Regions from separate parts of the Alteromonas sp. MTD1 genome, predicted to be linked through region 1. Evidence: predicted binding sites of a transcription regulator. Region 1 holds the regulator's gene; the other holds the start of a gene.
What was found. The regulator MetJ, encoded in region 1, represses methionine synthesis genes. The targets are predictions, from matches to a motif close to TAGACGTCTAGACGTCTA.
Positions count from the first base shown of each region.

Region 2: the regulator MetJ is predicted to act here: its motif matches at 3,518-3,535, upstream of thrA (bifunctional aspartate kinase/homoserine dehydrogenase I).

Region 1 covers NZ_BTGG01000011.1:106,056-113,882, reverse strand. Annotated here, with positions in the region: gene metF (methylenetetrahydrofolate reductase) at 273-1,160, opposite strand; gene metJ (met regulon transcriptional regulator MetJ) at 1,322-1,651, shown strand; gene ACGHAV_RS15350 (malic enzyme-like NAD(P)-binding protein) at 1,717-2,952, opposite strand; gene ACGHAV_RS15345 (hypothetical protein) at 3,363-3,677, shown strand; gene rpmE (50S ribosomal protein L31) at 3,778-3,990, opposite strand; gene priA (primosomal protein N') at 4,312-6,495, shown strand; gene ACGHAV_RS15330 (SPOR domain-containing protein) at 6,688-7,266, shown strand; gene ACGHAV_RS15325 (hypothetical protein) at 7,456-7,827, opposite strand, start outside.
Region 2 covers NZ_BTGG01000003.1:192,429-200,255, forward strand. Annotated here, with positions in the region: gene ACGHAV_RS05295 (histidine kinase) at 1-179, shown strand, start outside; gene ACGHAV_RS05300 (response regulator) at 176-820, shown strand; gene ACGHAV_RS05305 (S-(hydroxymethyl)glutathione dehydrogenase/class III alcohol dehydrogenase) at 886-2,043, opposite strand; gene ACGHAV_RS05310 (hypothetical protein) at 2,187-2,375, opposite strand; gene ACGHAV_RS05315 (LysR substrate-binding domain-containing protein) at 2,538-3,416, shown strand; gene thrA (bifunctional aspartate kinase/homoserine dehydrogenase I) at 3,710-6,175, shown strand; gene thrB (homoserine kinase) at 6,241-7,191, shown strand; gene thrC (threonine synthase) at 7,287-7,827, shown strand, end outside.

The DNA of each region.
Region 1 (7,827 bases):
GACGACGTCCATGGGTTTGCATTTAATACCAGTGCAGCCATGTTTTAGTTTTTCATTTGGCTAAGCGGATGGGTATATCAAAAGTTAAATGTTAACTGTGCAGACGATAGGTAGCAAAAGGTTTGTTTAAAAATAATAACAGGGTGAATGCCAATAACGCTGGTTTAATTAAAAAGGGGGCTGGTTTTAACAGTAAGGAGAGTGTTAACTTTGAATAGCTGAACTGCAAACCCGCAGTACAGCTATTCAAAGAGGGGTATTAAACAGGGTGATTAACTGTTACCTCGAACGCCAAGCATGTGGCAAATGGCATAACTAAGTTCGCTTCTATTTAGCGTGTAAAAATGAAAATGTTTAACGCCTTCTTTCGCCAGTACTTTTACCTGATCCATGGCGATATTAGCGCCAATTAGGTTGCGGGTGGCCTGGTCGTCTTCATCTAGTCCGTCGAACATTTTATGTAGCCAGCCTGGTACGTGCACGTTTGTAAAGCCAGCAAATCGTACTAATGTTTGGTAATTAGTTACTGGCAAAATACCGGGCACAAGGTCTAAGTCTACCCCAGCTGCGGCGGCGCGATCTCTAAAGCGTAAAAATACGCTGGTGTCGAAGAAGAACTGAGAGATAGCTTCCGTAGCGCCTGCTTCTGCCTTGCGCTTCAAATTAAGTAAATCGAACTGGGCGTTGGGGGCTTCGGGATGCTTTTCAGGATACGCTGCTACCGATATATCAAAATCGGCTACGTCTTTTAACAGGGCAACCAAATCTGACGCGTACATTTCCGTTTTATCTACACCTGCGGGTAGGTCGCCACGTAGGGCTACAATACGGCGAATACCAGAGTTCCAATAATCTTGAGCAATTTGCTTTAGTTCTTCTCTACTGGCATCAACACACGTTAAGTGTGGAACAGCTGCCACGCCAGTCTGTTGCTGGATGCGCTTTACAACGTCATGGGTTCTGTCACGTTCACCGCTATTAGCACCGTAAGTTACCGACATGTAACTAGGCTTTAATGGCGCAAGACGTTCTACAGATTTCCATAAGGTTTTTTCCATAGCTTCAGTTTTCGGGGGGAAAAACTCAAACGACACATCAATATCTCGCAGCTCAGACAGAGACTGATTTAGGGCATCGATACCTTCTGCGTAAGAAACCATGGCTTATTCTCTCAAAATTAAAATCTTATGGACGTTTAGACGTCTAAACTAAAGAATATATGTCTAGACGTCAAGAGGTTTACACTGCTCAATTGACCTTTTCGTTAATCTGTTTAGAATTTCTATTCATAACATAAAAAAGAGTAAACCGAGTTAGTACAATGGCAGAATGGAACGGCAACTATATTCACCCCTACGCAGAGCACGGTAAAAAAAGCGAACAGGTAAAGAAAGTCACTGTTTCCATACCTATTAATGTGCTGAAAGCGTTAACCGATGAACGCACGCGCCGACAAATTAATAACTTGCGTCACGCAACCAACTCAGAGTTGCTGTGTGAAGCATTTCTACATGCGTTTACGGGTCAACCGCTACCCAACGATGATGATTTACGCAAAGACAATCCTAACCGTGTGCCTGCTGAAGCGCGCCGTATTATGGAAGAAATGGGCATAGACCCAAGTTTAGAAAACGACGTATCAGAAGACTAATTACGCTTTACTTCAAATAAAAAACGGCGCTGTATAAGCGCCGTTTTAGTCTGCTGGGCAAGCAGCTATTCTTTTTCAGCTCCAGGAATACGAGCAACGCCCGATTTGATAGCTGCTTCAGATACGGCAGAAGCAATGCGCTGGCAAAGCCGCGGATCCATTGGCTTGGGAATAATATAGTCTTTACCAAAGGTTAGGCTTTCGCTTTTGCTGGCGGCAAGAACTTCAGCCGGCACTTCTTCTTTGGTTATTGCACGAAGCGCTTCAACGGCGGCAACCTTCATTTCATCGTTAATAGCAGTTGCTCGTACGTCCAGTGCGCCGCGGAAGATAAATGGGAAGCACAGTACGTTGTTTACCTGGTTAGGGTAGTCAGAGCGCCCTGTTGCCATAATTAGGTCTTTACGTACTTCGTGAGCAAGCTCTGGCTTAATTTCTGGATCTGGGTTTGAGCAGGCAAACACAATTGGGTTTTCTGCCATTAGCGCCAGCGTTTCCGGTGGTAACAAATCTGGGCCTGAAACGCCTACAAAGATATCTGCACCGTCCATTACATCTTCAAGCGTGCGTTTATCGGTATTATTGGCAAACAGCTTTTTGTGTTCTGTTAAATCATCGCGGCGAGTGTGAATTACGCCTTTGCGGTCTAGCATATAAATACGCTCACGTTGTGCGCCGCACTTTATGAGAAGCTCCATACATGCAACGGCTGCAGCGCCTGCGCCCATGCAAACAATTTTAGCAGTCTCAATATCTTTCCCTTGAATTTCCAAGGCGTTTAACATGCCTGCGGCAGTTACAATAGCCGTGCCGTGCTGGTCATCGTGAAATACAGGAATGTTACAGCGCTTAATTAGCTCTTGCTCAATTTCAAAGCATTCAGGTGCTTTAATATCTTCAAGATTAATACCACCAAACGTGTCTGCAATGTTCGCTACGGTATTAATAAATTCTTCTGTTGTGCGATGCTTAACTTCAATATCAATGGCATCAAGACCTGCAAAGCGCTTAAACAGAAACGCCTTACCTTCCATTACGGGCTTCGATGCAAGAGGGCCTAAGTTACCTAAGCCTAAAATAGCTGTACCGTTACTAATAACCGCTACCATGTTGCCCTTGGCGGTATATTTATAGGCGTTATCTGGGTCTTCTGCTATTTCTCGTACTGGTTCAGCCACACCTGGGCTGTACGCTAATGCTAGGTCGTCAACGCTATCAGCCGGCGTAGTAAGCTCTACACTAATTTTGCCCGGCGTTGGTTTGGCATGATAATCGAGGGCGCGTTGTCTAAAATCTGACATGTAAGTTAATATCCTTAAGACGTAGGGTTCATCGGTGTTTTTCGTCTGTGCGATGCAGTTAATGTTGTTATTGTTGTTTTAAATTGCTAAAGCACATGTTCGACGTTGTTAGAATTCGTCCAGCAGCACTAGTCTGCGCCGTAAACAGATATCATTATTCATGAAATTAATACTCACTATTACGGTGACGGTGGCAACTCTAACACAGCCTTTCACTGTGTACATATCTGATCAGAATTCTCATATATCAATTTAGGTGACGCTCAGTTATTAGACCAGTAATATACGGCTATAATTGCCATTCATGCTATTTATTGATGTTGTGTTAGATATATAGTTTCTGTATTTTATTTAACGGTTAAATCTGTCAATAAATACGGTAACTATTGAGCGTTAAAAAAGAGGAAGTAATGACGGAAAGAAAGCTGGTTGCAGCGCTTACCGAGGTTTGCGAAGAGCTTAAACAAGATGATAACGGTTTTTGTTGGCTTACTCATATTGGCCATTGGCGCTTGCCTACCATTATTGCTGTGTTCAATACACAAGCTCAGCTAACTGCAGCTCTATCACGAAAGTGGGATATAGACTTTATAAATCGCGTGAATATAGCGCTTGATACGGTAAAGTCATCTGCACATGCCTGTCGTTTTACAAGTGAGGAGGCATGTAGAACGAAAAATGGTGGAGATTGGGACAGCCATTTGTCGCAAATAGACTTGCATTAACAATACAACATGCGCAAACAAGAGAATAAAATGGTTTTCAGGTAATAAAAAAGCGCCGTATAGGCGCTTTTTAGATTGGATACCGATAAAGGTAATGGGCTTACTTTTTGCCCAATGCACCGAAACGCTTCTTGAAGCGATCAACACGACCACCGGTATCAACGTTACGTTGCTTACCAGTGTAGAATGGGTGACATGAAGAACATACGTCTAGGTTAATGTCTTTACCCATAGTAGAGCGGATTTTCATTACGTTACCGCAAGAGCATGTTGCTGTGATTTCAGCGTATTCTGGGTGGATACCTTGTTTCATGGGATTACCTCATTAATAAGGCCGTATCGCTATACAGCCCGAAGCCGCACACCATACGTAACTTAAAATTCAAATGATGAGTCGTTTACTTAAACAGCCCATCGCAAAAGAGCGGCGCATAATAATAGATGAGCCCGCTGTTATCAAGCGGTTTTTGTACGCAGAATAGGCAGCTTGTGATTCTCCTTAGGGTTAAATAAAAAAGTGTGATTAAATATTTGTACATACTGGCTTGTTGCACTTATTGACGGGCATCAGGGCAAACGCGGAAATAAAAGACTCACGTGCGCATTCAATGCGTTAAGGCATTTTTCTTCAACCATGGCATATATTCAAGTTGCTGTACCTGTTCCACTAAGGCAGTTATTTACTTACACCCACACATCTACGTTGCATCGTGGGGTGCGTGTCTCTGTGCCTTTCGGGCCACGTAAGTTGGTTGGAGTAGTGATAGGTACTGTGCCTGAAAGCGATGTTGAAGATGTTAACAAGCTAAAAGCAATAGACAGTGTTTTAGATGATAACGCCGTTATAGATGATGTGCTGCTTAAAATGGCGCAGTGGCTCTGGCAATACTATCACCACGCACCAGGTGAGGTGCTGCATGCCATGCTGCCGGTGTTACTAAGAAAAGGCGAGTCGCCCAGCCCTGAACCCGAAGATATGTTGTCGTTAACAAGCGATGTTGAAAGTATCGATTTAAGTATTTTATCAAAGGCGCCAAAACAAAGAGCGTGTGCTGAAGCACTTGAAAAAGGCGACATGCTTGCGTCTGCCGCAAGAAAACGCTTCGGAGCACCAGCAGTTAAGGCATTGGTAGAAAAAAGCGTTGCCACCATTACCGCTATTATCCCTCAGTTTAAATGTGCCGGTTGGCTTAACACCATGGAAGTGGGTGAAAAGCCCATTCCTGATAAAGAGCAGTCTGTCGCAGTTGCAGCGCTTAATCGTCAGCACAACAGCTTCGCCGTTAGTTTGCTGGAAGGTGTAACCGGTAGCGGTAAAACCGAAGTGTATCTGCAGGCAATTGAGCCACTTTTGGCAGACGGCAAGCAAATTCTTATCCTTGTTCCTGAAATTGGGTTAACACCTCAAACCGTATCGCGTTTTGAAAAGCGTTTTGGCATTGATGTAGGCGTACTTCACTCTCAGCTGTCTGATAAAGCAAGGCTGCAAGTGTGGCAGCGAGCAAGGGCTGGCGAGTTAGGTATCATCATTGGAACGCGCTCGGCCATCTTCACCCCCCTTAAAAACCCAGGTATGTTGATTGTTGATGAAGAGCATGACGAGTCGTTTAAACAACAAGACGGCTTACGCTATCACGCACGAGATCTCGCTGCGATGCGGGCCAAGCAGCATAACATCCCTTTGTTGTTAGGCAGTGCAACGCCAGCATTAGAGTCACTGAATAATGCGTTATCGAATAAGTACCACCATTTGCAGTTAACTAAACGAGCAGGTGGTGCTCAAAGTACCCATCAGCACTTATTGGATGCCCGCGATCAGCCCATTCATTACGGTATTGCCCAAGGCATGTTAAGCATAATGCGTCAGCATATTAGTGCTGGCAATCAAGTGCTAGTGTTCGTTAACCGCCGTGGTTACGCACCGGCAATGCTGTGTCACCATTGTGGTGAAACTGTAACGTGTAAGCGCTGCGACCGACCGTACACCGTGCATAAAGGTCAAAATCGCCTTCAGTGCCATCATTGCTCCGGTACCCGCGCTATGCCGTCAAGCTGCGAGGCTTGCCACAGCAGTGAATTGGTTACCGCCGGTACCGGCACCGAACAAGTTGAACAGGGGTTAAGTGCATTATTTCCCGGTGTTAAGCAAGTTCGTATAGACAGTGACTCGGTACGCGGTAAAGACAAGTTACACCAAACCCTTGAAGCCATAAATCGACAGGAATATCAGCTGTTAGTTGGCACGCAAATATTATCGAAAGGGCATCATTTTCCGCACGTTACGCTGGTGGTTGTATTAGACGTAGATGGTGCATTATTTAGCGCCGATTTTCGCGCCCCCGAGAAGCTTGCACAGCTGGTAACACAGCTAGCCGGTAGAGCGGGACGGGCTAGCAAGCCAGGCGAAATGTGGCTGCAAACACACAATCCCCATCATCCTTTGCTGCAAGACCTTGTGAATAATGGTTATGGCCATTTTGCACGACTTGCATTAATGGAAAGAAAGGCTGCTAGCTTACCGCCTTATATCAGTCAGTTTGTTATTCGCGCCGAGGCTACCGACAGTCATCTTGCTTATAATTTCTTGCAAGGCTGTAAAGGTATTTTCAATCAGCATCAGGCTGTGGAAATGAACGGACCATTCCCTTGCTTAATAGAGAAGAGACAAGGAAGGTTTCGCTTTATGTTGGTATGCAGCCACCAAAAGCGAGCACCGCTTCATGAAGCGTTGCGTTTAGCGCTTCCTTTTTTGCAAGCCTTACCCCAAGCTATAAAAGTGCGCTGGTCGGTAGATATTGACCCTACCGATTTCAGTTAGCTTGTTGGCGTGCAATACGTTAAAATTTAGCAATTACGCCGGCTATTTTTTATCGCGGATATACACGAATAAGGTATGTTGGCAGCTTCAAAAAAAAGCTGGTACTTTGAAAAAATGGCCGAATAAAGCCTTGGTATAAGACGTTTTTCTTACGACCACGAACAATGATAACAAGTAGGAATATTGCCAACTATGGCTCAACGCGATTATGTCTCTCGTGGACGCTCTACACAAAAAAAGAAGCCTGCGAATAATGGCAGGAAACCCGCTTCACAAACCCAATCTAATGCCCCAGCGTTAGGTAAGCTACCTATCATTCGCCTTGTGGGCGTGTTTGCTTTGGTTATAGGTTTTGGTGTTTTTCTATGGTCTATAAAAGACAATGTTGAAGAACAAGTAGATGTACAGGCGGCAAGGCCTGTAGCGCCTACCGAAGAGGCATTACCGGAGTTGCCGGAAGAAGAGTGGGAATATATTAAAACACTTCCAGGTTACGAAGTAGAAGTTGAAGTTCAAGAGCAGGAAAAGTCTGATAAACGCTACCTAATGCAGTGCGCGTCATTCAGAACTCGCGCGCAAGCTGAAGAAATGAAAGCTAAAATTGCTTTCCAAGGTTTAGAAGCGCTAATTCGCCACAGCAGTGGCAGTAACGGCGACTGGTTCCGCGTTATTCTGGGGCCATTTGAGTCTAAGCGCGATGCTGAAAAAGCAAAGCATAGCCTGCGTAAAGTGAATATAGCGACTTGCCAAATTTGGTACTGGAATTTGTAGGCCACTGCCCGTATGAAAAGTAGGGGCAAGAAGAGCACTACGCGAATAATAAAAATGATCTTAAAATAAACGGGGGAGCTAACAGCTCCACCGTTTGGTTTAAGGTCTATCGTCGTTGCCATCTGTTAACCCTATAATGCTCTATCTGGTAAACCTGTAATGACAGTGTAGGCAACTTATAGCGCGTCTCTAATCAATAGCTCCGGTCTTATCCACAGAAAATTCAGCTAATCCCGAGAGGGCGTAATACGTTCCATATATTTCTTCAAGTTTGCCGCTGTCACGCAAAAGTGGCATTTTGGCATCAAAGTGTGCAGCCAGCATTCTACCTCGATGGGTATTTCTAAATGCCAAAAATAACTCGTCTCCTTCACGAATAGCTTTGTGATGAATACGGCCGCGGTAAGCCTCTAAAAAATTAATGTCGTAATCAAGCATGTAGTCAAGGCGGCGATTCAGCACAAGCTCAAAACCAGCTTCTATTGTGTCTACTGGGTAGGCGCTTTCAATGTTATGAAATAGCTTGTTGAAGCCATAGCCGTTACGAAAAGCAACTTGTTT
Region 2 (7,827 bases), on a different contig from region 1:
ACGAGCTAGAAGTCGACTCCTGTGTGGAAGAGGCAAACAATGTACACAATGCTCGTGTTACCCCAGGCAATGGCTTAAAAGGTATGCAAGAGCGCGTATCAGCGCTAGGCGGCCATATTGCCTGGCAGCAACGTGAACATGGCTTTCGAATAGACATTCAAATACCGGAGGCGGAATGAAAACGCGTCTTGTATTAGTGGAAGATCAAATGTTAGTGCGAGAGGGGATTAAATCGCTTCTTGGTCTAGACGATAGTGTTGAAGTTATTGGCGAGTATGAAAACGGTGAGCAGTTTATTGAAAGCGGAATTGCAACGAACTGCGATGTCATTTTGATGGATATACGTATGCCCAAGCTATCCGGTATTGAAGCCCTTCACGCGCTTGCTGAGAGAAACATTACTACTCCTGTATTAATGCTTACTACGTTTGATGACCATGAACTGGTTAACAATGCAATGAAAGCAGGTGCGAAGGGGTATTTGTTGAAGGACGTATCACTAGACACGTTAATTGATACCATCGCGCAATTAAAAGAAGGTAAAACGCTTATTCAGCCTGCGGTAACAGAAAAAGTACTTCAAGGTTTAAAAGGGCTGAGCGTTGAGTTTGAGTCGTTCGAAAGCCCAGAGCCCCTATCTGAAAAAGAGACCGATATACTGCGTTTAATTGCAGCAGGCTATAGCAATAAAGAAATAGCAGACGCAAAGTTTAAATCTACCGGAACCATCAAAAATCAGGTTTCTTCCATCATGGCCAAACTTGGCGTTCGAGATAGAACCAGAGCAGTGCTTAAAGCACTAGAGCAGGGGATCCTGTAAATACAAACAAAAAGAGAAGCAATGCTTCTCTTTTTGTTATGTTTTTTAGGGGATAAAGAAAGTAATTATTTATCCATATGTACAACAGAGCGAATGCTTTCACCACTGTGCATCAAATCAAAGGCGCTATTAATATCACTAAGACCCATGGTATGCGTAATAAACTCTTGCAGACCAAAATCGCCGTTTAGGTACTGCTCAACAATGCCCGGCAACTGCGAACGACCTTTAACGCCACCAAATGCGGTACCTCGCCATACGCGGCCTGTTACTAACTGGAATGGACGGGTAGATATTTCTTGTCCAGCACCGGCTACACCAATAATTACTGACTCACCCCAGCCTTTGTGACAGCACTCAAGGGCAGAGCGCATCACGTCGACATTCCCTATACATTCGAAAGAGAAATCAACGCCGCCGTCAGTCATCTCTACAATCACTTCTTGGATAGGCTTATCGAATTCTTTCGGGTTAACCACGTCGGTTGCGCCAAGCTGTTTGGCTAAGTCGAATTTACTGTCGTTAATGTCAATACCGATAATGCGACCTGCCCCCGCCATGCGTGCACCAATAATGGCAGATAAGCCAATACCGCCCAAGCCGAAAATAGCCACGCTGTCACCAGGCTGTACTTTTGCTGTGTTAAGCACTGCGCCCATGCCGGTGGTTACACCGCACCCAAGCAGGCAAACTTCTTCAAGCGGCGCCGACTTATTTACCTTGGCCAATGATATTTCAGGTAAAACGGTGTATTCAGAAAATGTAGAACATCCCATGTAGTGGTATATAGGTTCGCCATCTTTCGAGAATCGGCTGGTGCCGTCTGGCATTAGGCCTTTGCCTTGGGTTTCGCGCACTGCTTGGCACAAGTTAGTTTTGCCCGATGTACAGAATTTACACTCACCGCATTCTGCAGTGTAAAGTGGAATAACGTGGTCGCCAACTTCTACGCTGGTTACGCCTTCACCCACCATTTCAACAATACCACCGCCTTCATGGCCCAAAATAGAGGGGAACACGCCTTCAGGATCTTCGCCAGACAAGGTGAACGCGTCTGTATGGCAAACGCCAGATGCAACAATGCGAACCAACACTTCGCCTTTTTTCGGCAGCTCTACGTCTACCTCTTCCATTTTTAATGGTTCGCCTGGGCCCCATGCAACCGCAGCTTTTGACTTGATATGTGTTTGGCCGTCTTGCAGCGTATCTTTAAACGATGCCATGCAATAGCTCCTTTATTTTCTGTGTAGGTAATTTTAGAGAACAAAGTATAGGAGACAGCAGAAATTAGATAAATACAGTTTTAGTAATTCATTTTTTCAAATGTGTAATAATAAATGGTGGTTGAAGATTGCGTGAACGGTATTCATTGCTGAGTGTGCGCTTTTTCTTTGTATTGTCGCGGAAGCCTGTCAGCTAATAAAGCGAATAGAATAGCGGTTTGTAGGCAAATTAAATGCGCATTTTCTTCAGGATTAAAAAGCATGGCATAACCCGCTTCAAGCATAAAAATGACGCAACACACATGCGGTCCATATCGTAAAACCTTTTTCATGCTATTCCCTTATTGATTGGTAAACATTAGAAAAACTACAGCCAACAAGAGGAAAGGAAAACTGTACTGAAGACCGTTTTTTGTATCGCTGAAGTTGATGTTGTAGGTATTGTGAGTGTGCATATACAGCTTCCAAGAAAACATAAATATTAAGGTGATTGTTTGAAAGTGCTAGAAGGCATTGCAGAGTTCTGTGCTGTTGCAGAGGTTGGTAATTTTACTGGCGCTGCTACTAAGCTAGACACGTCAGTAGCCCAAGTGAGTCGAAAAGTGGCGGCGCTAGAAAAGCTACTGGGCGTAAAGCTACTGCATCGTACTACGCGAAGTGTCTCGCTTACGGAAGCTGGAAAAGTGTATTTTAACCAAGCGCATTTAGCACTAAAACAATTGGAAGACGCGCAGTTGTCAGTCAGTGCGCTTCAGCAGTCGCCACAAGGGTTAATAAAACTAACTGCCCCCGTGGCGTTTGGTGAAGCATTTATAGCACCGCTGCTGAATTCGTTTATGAAAACCTATTCTGGCATTAGTGTGCAGTGTACTTTCACTAACGACAAAATTGATATTGTCGACCAAGGGCTAGATTTGGCTATTCGAATAGGGGCACTTGAAGATTCAACGTTAGTTGCTAAAAAACTCGCGACTCGCCATTTGTACGTGTGCGCAAGCCCAGGCTATTTTGAAGACAATACGCCTCCAGAAACACTGGAAGCGTTAAAGCATCACGCGTTATTGGTGGGGTCGCAGTCTTACTGGCGTTTCGTTGTTGAAGGCACAGCAAAAACCTTAGCAGTAAAAGGGCGGGTTAGATACAACAGTGGAAATGCGCTTCGAGCGGCGGCGCTAAGTGGGTTAGGTATCGCACAGTTACCCGGTTTTTACGTGCATAACGACCTAAAAAGTGGAAATTTGATAGAGGTACTACCAGCATACAAAGACAAGCAAGAAGCGATTTGGGCAGTATTCCCTTCTAACCGCAATGTTGCGCCGAAAATACGTTTACTTATTGATTATCTTGCAAAATACATACTTGATGATAAGTAGAAGTAAGACAAAACCACCTGTTTTGTACCTTGATAAGCAATATTTTTCTTTTAATGTTTCATTTTCTGCAACACTGTGTGGTGAAAACTGCGGTTGACAGATAGACGTCTATACGGCAAATTGCATGTATGAAAAAGATTCTACGCACTGGCACCACAATGATGTTTATTACCACCTTGAATAGGGCGGTCGGTGGCTAGTGCAAGTAAGCAAAAGACAACGAAAGCCCGCCTAACACAGAGCGGGCTTTTTTTTACTCACGTTTTAGCATGCGAAACCTTAAGGAGCAGCATATGAAAGTCTTAAAGTTTGGGGGTTCTTCTCTTGCCGATGCACCGCGATATATGCGCGTGATGGAAATTAGCACGGCAACCCACCAAACCGACGGTGCTGCGGTTGTGCTGTCTGCCCCAAAAGGGGTAACGAATGCGCTATCACTACTGTGTGAACAAGCGGCCGCTGGTGACGATTTCCAACCTCTTTTCAATAAGCTTAACGACACGGTTACAGGTATTGCCAATCACCTAAACGAAACCCTTACAGGTTTTGCATACGACACTGTTATTGCTTTTATCAATGATCATCTAAGTTTGCTTAAGCAGCACCTAGAAGGAATAAAGCTTCTTGGTGTGGCACCAGACAACGTGTCGGCGGGAATATTAAGTATTGGTGAGTACATCTCAGTCACACTTTTCAGCGAAATCTTATCTGCTAAAGGCGTGGCAAACCGTATTATCGACCCTGTAAAATACGTACTTGCCGAAGGCGACTATCTAGATAGCATTGCAGACGTTGCGTTAAGTAAAGCGCGATTCTCTGACGTACCGAATGACGGTAGTGAGCTGCTTGTTATGCCAGGCTTTGTTGCAGCAAATGAACAAGGTGAAAAGGTAACACTTGGGCGCAACGGTTCTGACTACTCTGCTGCCATTCTGGCTGCCTGTATTGATGCTAGCTGTTGTGAGATTTGGACAGACGTAGATGGTGTGTACAACGCCGATCCTAATCAGGTTGAGGGTGCCGTTTTACTTGATAAGTTAACGTATCAGGAGGCCATGGAGCTTTCTTACTTTGGTGCGAAAGTACTTCACCCTAAAACCATTGGCCCTATTGCGCAGCACCATATACCTTGCTTAATTCGCAACACGCTAAACCCTGCTGCGCCCGGTACGCTTATCAGTAATGAAAAAAGCGAAAAGTGGACGTCGGTAAAAGGCATTTCGCAGCTAGATAACGTAACTATGTTTAACGTTGCAGGCCCTGGCCTCAAAGGCATGGTTGGCATGGCAAGCCGTGTGTTTGAAGTAATGTCTAATGCGAATATCTCAATTAGTCTAATTACACAGTCATCGTCTGAATATTCAATTAGTTTTTGTATTCAAAGCAAAGACGCAAATCGCGCACTTACGCTTCTAGAAGATGCCTTTGCGCTTGAGTTACAAAACCAACTGCTCGACCCCATTGAAGTAAGGCACGACCTTGCCATTGTTACCCTTGTCGGCGACGGAATGCGCCAGGCAAAAGGGTTGGCAGCGCGTTTCTTTAACTCGTTAGCACAGGCCCGTGTGAACAATGTTGCTATTGCGCAAGGTTCGTCTGAGCGTTCAATTTCAACAGTTATAGAAAGCAAGCGTGCTAAGAAAGCCGTTAAAGTAATTCATCAGAATTTTTTCTCTGACCGCCATACCATCGACGTATTCCTAGTAGGGTGTGGCAATGTAGGCACTGAATTACTAGGTCAAATTGCTAAGCAGCAAGATGAGTTGTTAAAGCGCAATGTTCAGCTTCGTGTTTATGGTATTGCGAATAGCCGTAAGCTGTTGCTTAACAGTCAGGGCATAGATTTAAGTAGCGACTGGAAAGCAGCGCTAGATTCTGCCAGCGAAATGCTGAGCGTAGAGCGCCTTCATCAGTTTGCGAATGACAACAGTTTAGTGAACCCTGTTATTGTTGATTGTACTAGCCATGAAGCGATAGCGTCGCAGTATGTTGATATGATGGAAAATGGCTTTCACGTAGTAACGCCGAATAAAAAAGCAAATACCAGCGAAATGGCTTACTACAAGAAGCTTCGCAGAACCGCGCAGAGCACTAACCGCCAGTATCTTTACGAGACGACAGTTGGTGCGGGTCTTCCGGTAATTGATAACTTGCAAAAGCTTTTTAGCGCAGGTGATGTACTGCATCGTTTTGAAGGCATTTTATCTGGCAGCTTGTCTTATGTGTTTGGCAAGCTGGAAGAGGGCATGAGTTTGTCTGAGGCTACACAAACCGCCAAGGATAACGGTTTTACTGAGCCTGACCCTCGCGATGACTTAAGTGGTATGGATGTAGCGAGGAAGCTGCTTATTATGGCAAGAGAGGCCGACTTGGCACTAGAACTTAGTGATATTGAAATAGAGTCGGTGTTACCAGCAGGGTTTGCTGAAAACTGCTCTATTGATGAGTTTATGCGTCAATTACCACAGTTAGATTCAGACTTTGCTGAAAAGGTGAAGTCTGCTCAGGCAGAAGGAAAAGTGCTTCGCTACATTGGTAGTATTGAAGATGGCAAATGCAAGGTAAGCATTCAGGCGGTGCCGGCAAGTAACCCGCTGTCACAGGTAAAAGATGGCGAAAACGCACTGGCTATAAATAGCGACTACTACAACCCTATTCCATACGTTATTCGTGGATATGGTGCAGGTGGTACGGTAACCGCGGCGGGTGTATTTGCCGATATTCTTCGTACTATGCCGTGGAAACAAATGGCGCACTAAGCGCTTATTTAACAGATTTATATAGCAGTTTAATGCAGTAGTTAAAAATAATAGGTAGCGCAGTAATGAAAGCACTAAAGGCCTATGCGCCTGCATCTATCGGAAATGTCAGCCTTGGCTTTGACGTACTGGGCGCAGCGCTTGCCCCAGTTGACGGGAGCAAGCTTGGTGACGAAGTTGAAATACAGGCCGCAGATACATTTTCACTAAAGGTTACCGGCCCGTTCGCGCACAAACTGCCCGGTGATGTAAGCAGTAACATTGTTACTAAGTGCTACCATTTCTTTTGCGAAGAAATGCAAAAGGCTGGCAGGGCCGCATCGCCAGTTGCACTTACGCTGCATAAGAACTTACCCATCGGTAGCGGTTTAGGTTCAAGCGCTAGCTCTATTGTTGCGGCATTTACTGCCCTCAATGCGTATTTCGATAATCCCTACGATAAAGACACGCTTTTAACTATGATGGGCGAGCTTGAAGGGCAAATAAGCGGAAGCGTGCACTACGACAATGTTGCGCCATGTTACTTAGGTGGTATGACGTTAATGACGGGAGCGCACAGCCCTGTAACGCTGTCGCTGCCGCTGAATGATGACTGGTATTACGCCATTTGTTATTCAGGAATAAGCGTTTCAACGGCAGCGGCGCGCGACATTCTGCCCAAGCAGGTAGACATGGCTACCGCACTGACGTTTGGCCGTCAGTTAGGCGTATTTGTGCATGCATTACATGCAAAAGACTTCGCGCTTGCGGCATCGGTAATGAATGATGTTATTGCCGAACCTTATCGCAAGTCTTTGCTACCGGGTTTCGACGAAGCACGCGCGTTTAGTGAGCAAGTGGGGGCGCTAGCATTTGGTATTTCGGGGTCAGGGCCTACCGTTTTTGCGGTATGCTCATCGAAAGCGCAGGCCGAAGAAGTGTCGGCATACCTTTCAAAGCACTATGTGCAAAACGAGGATGGCTTTAGCCACGTGTGCCAAATACCAAAAGCAGGCACGCAGGTGGCCGTGCAATAAAGCACTTATCAATGCGAAAGTGAGAAACGTAAAAAAAATATAGAAAGGCTTAAGCAATGCCATGCTTATAGACCGAGTAAAAAGGGTAACAGCAAGTGGAATTAGTAAATTTAAAAGATTCATCAGACACGGCAAGCTTTGCTGAAGCAGTAAAGCGTGGTTTAGGTAAAAACCAAGGTTTGTACTTTCCAGAGCATATTCCAACGCTTAGCGATATAGATGCCTTGCTAGAAAAGCCTTTTGTTGAACGCAGTATTGAAGTACTTCGTGCTTTAATAGGTGACGAGCTAAATGATGGTGAATTAGACGCCATTGTAAAATCGGCATTTGCTTTCGGTGCGCCAGTAGAACAAGTTACCGACAACGTATATTCACTTGAACTATTTCACGGCCCAACCCTCGCCTTTAAAGACTTTGGTGGGCGCTTTATGGCGCAAACGTTGTCGCGTATTAGTGAAGGGAAACCCATCACCATTCTTACTGCAACGTCAGGTGATACAGGCGCAGCGGTAGCGCATGCTTTTCACGGTATTGATAACATCAACGTAGTTATTTTGTTTCCTAAGGGCAAAATAAGCGCGCTACAAGAGAAGCTGTTCACCACCCTTGGTGGCAATATTCATACTGTTGCCATTG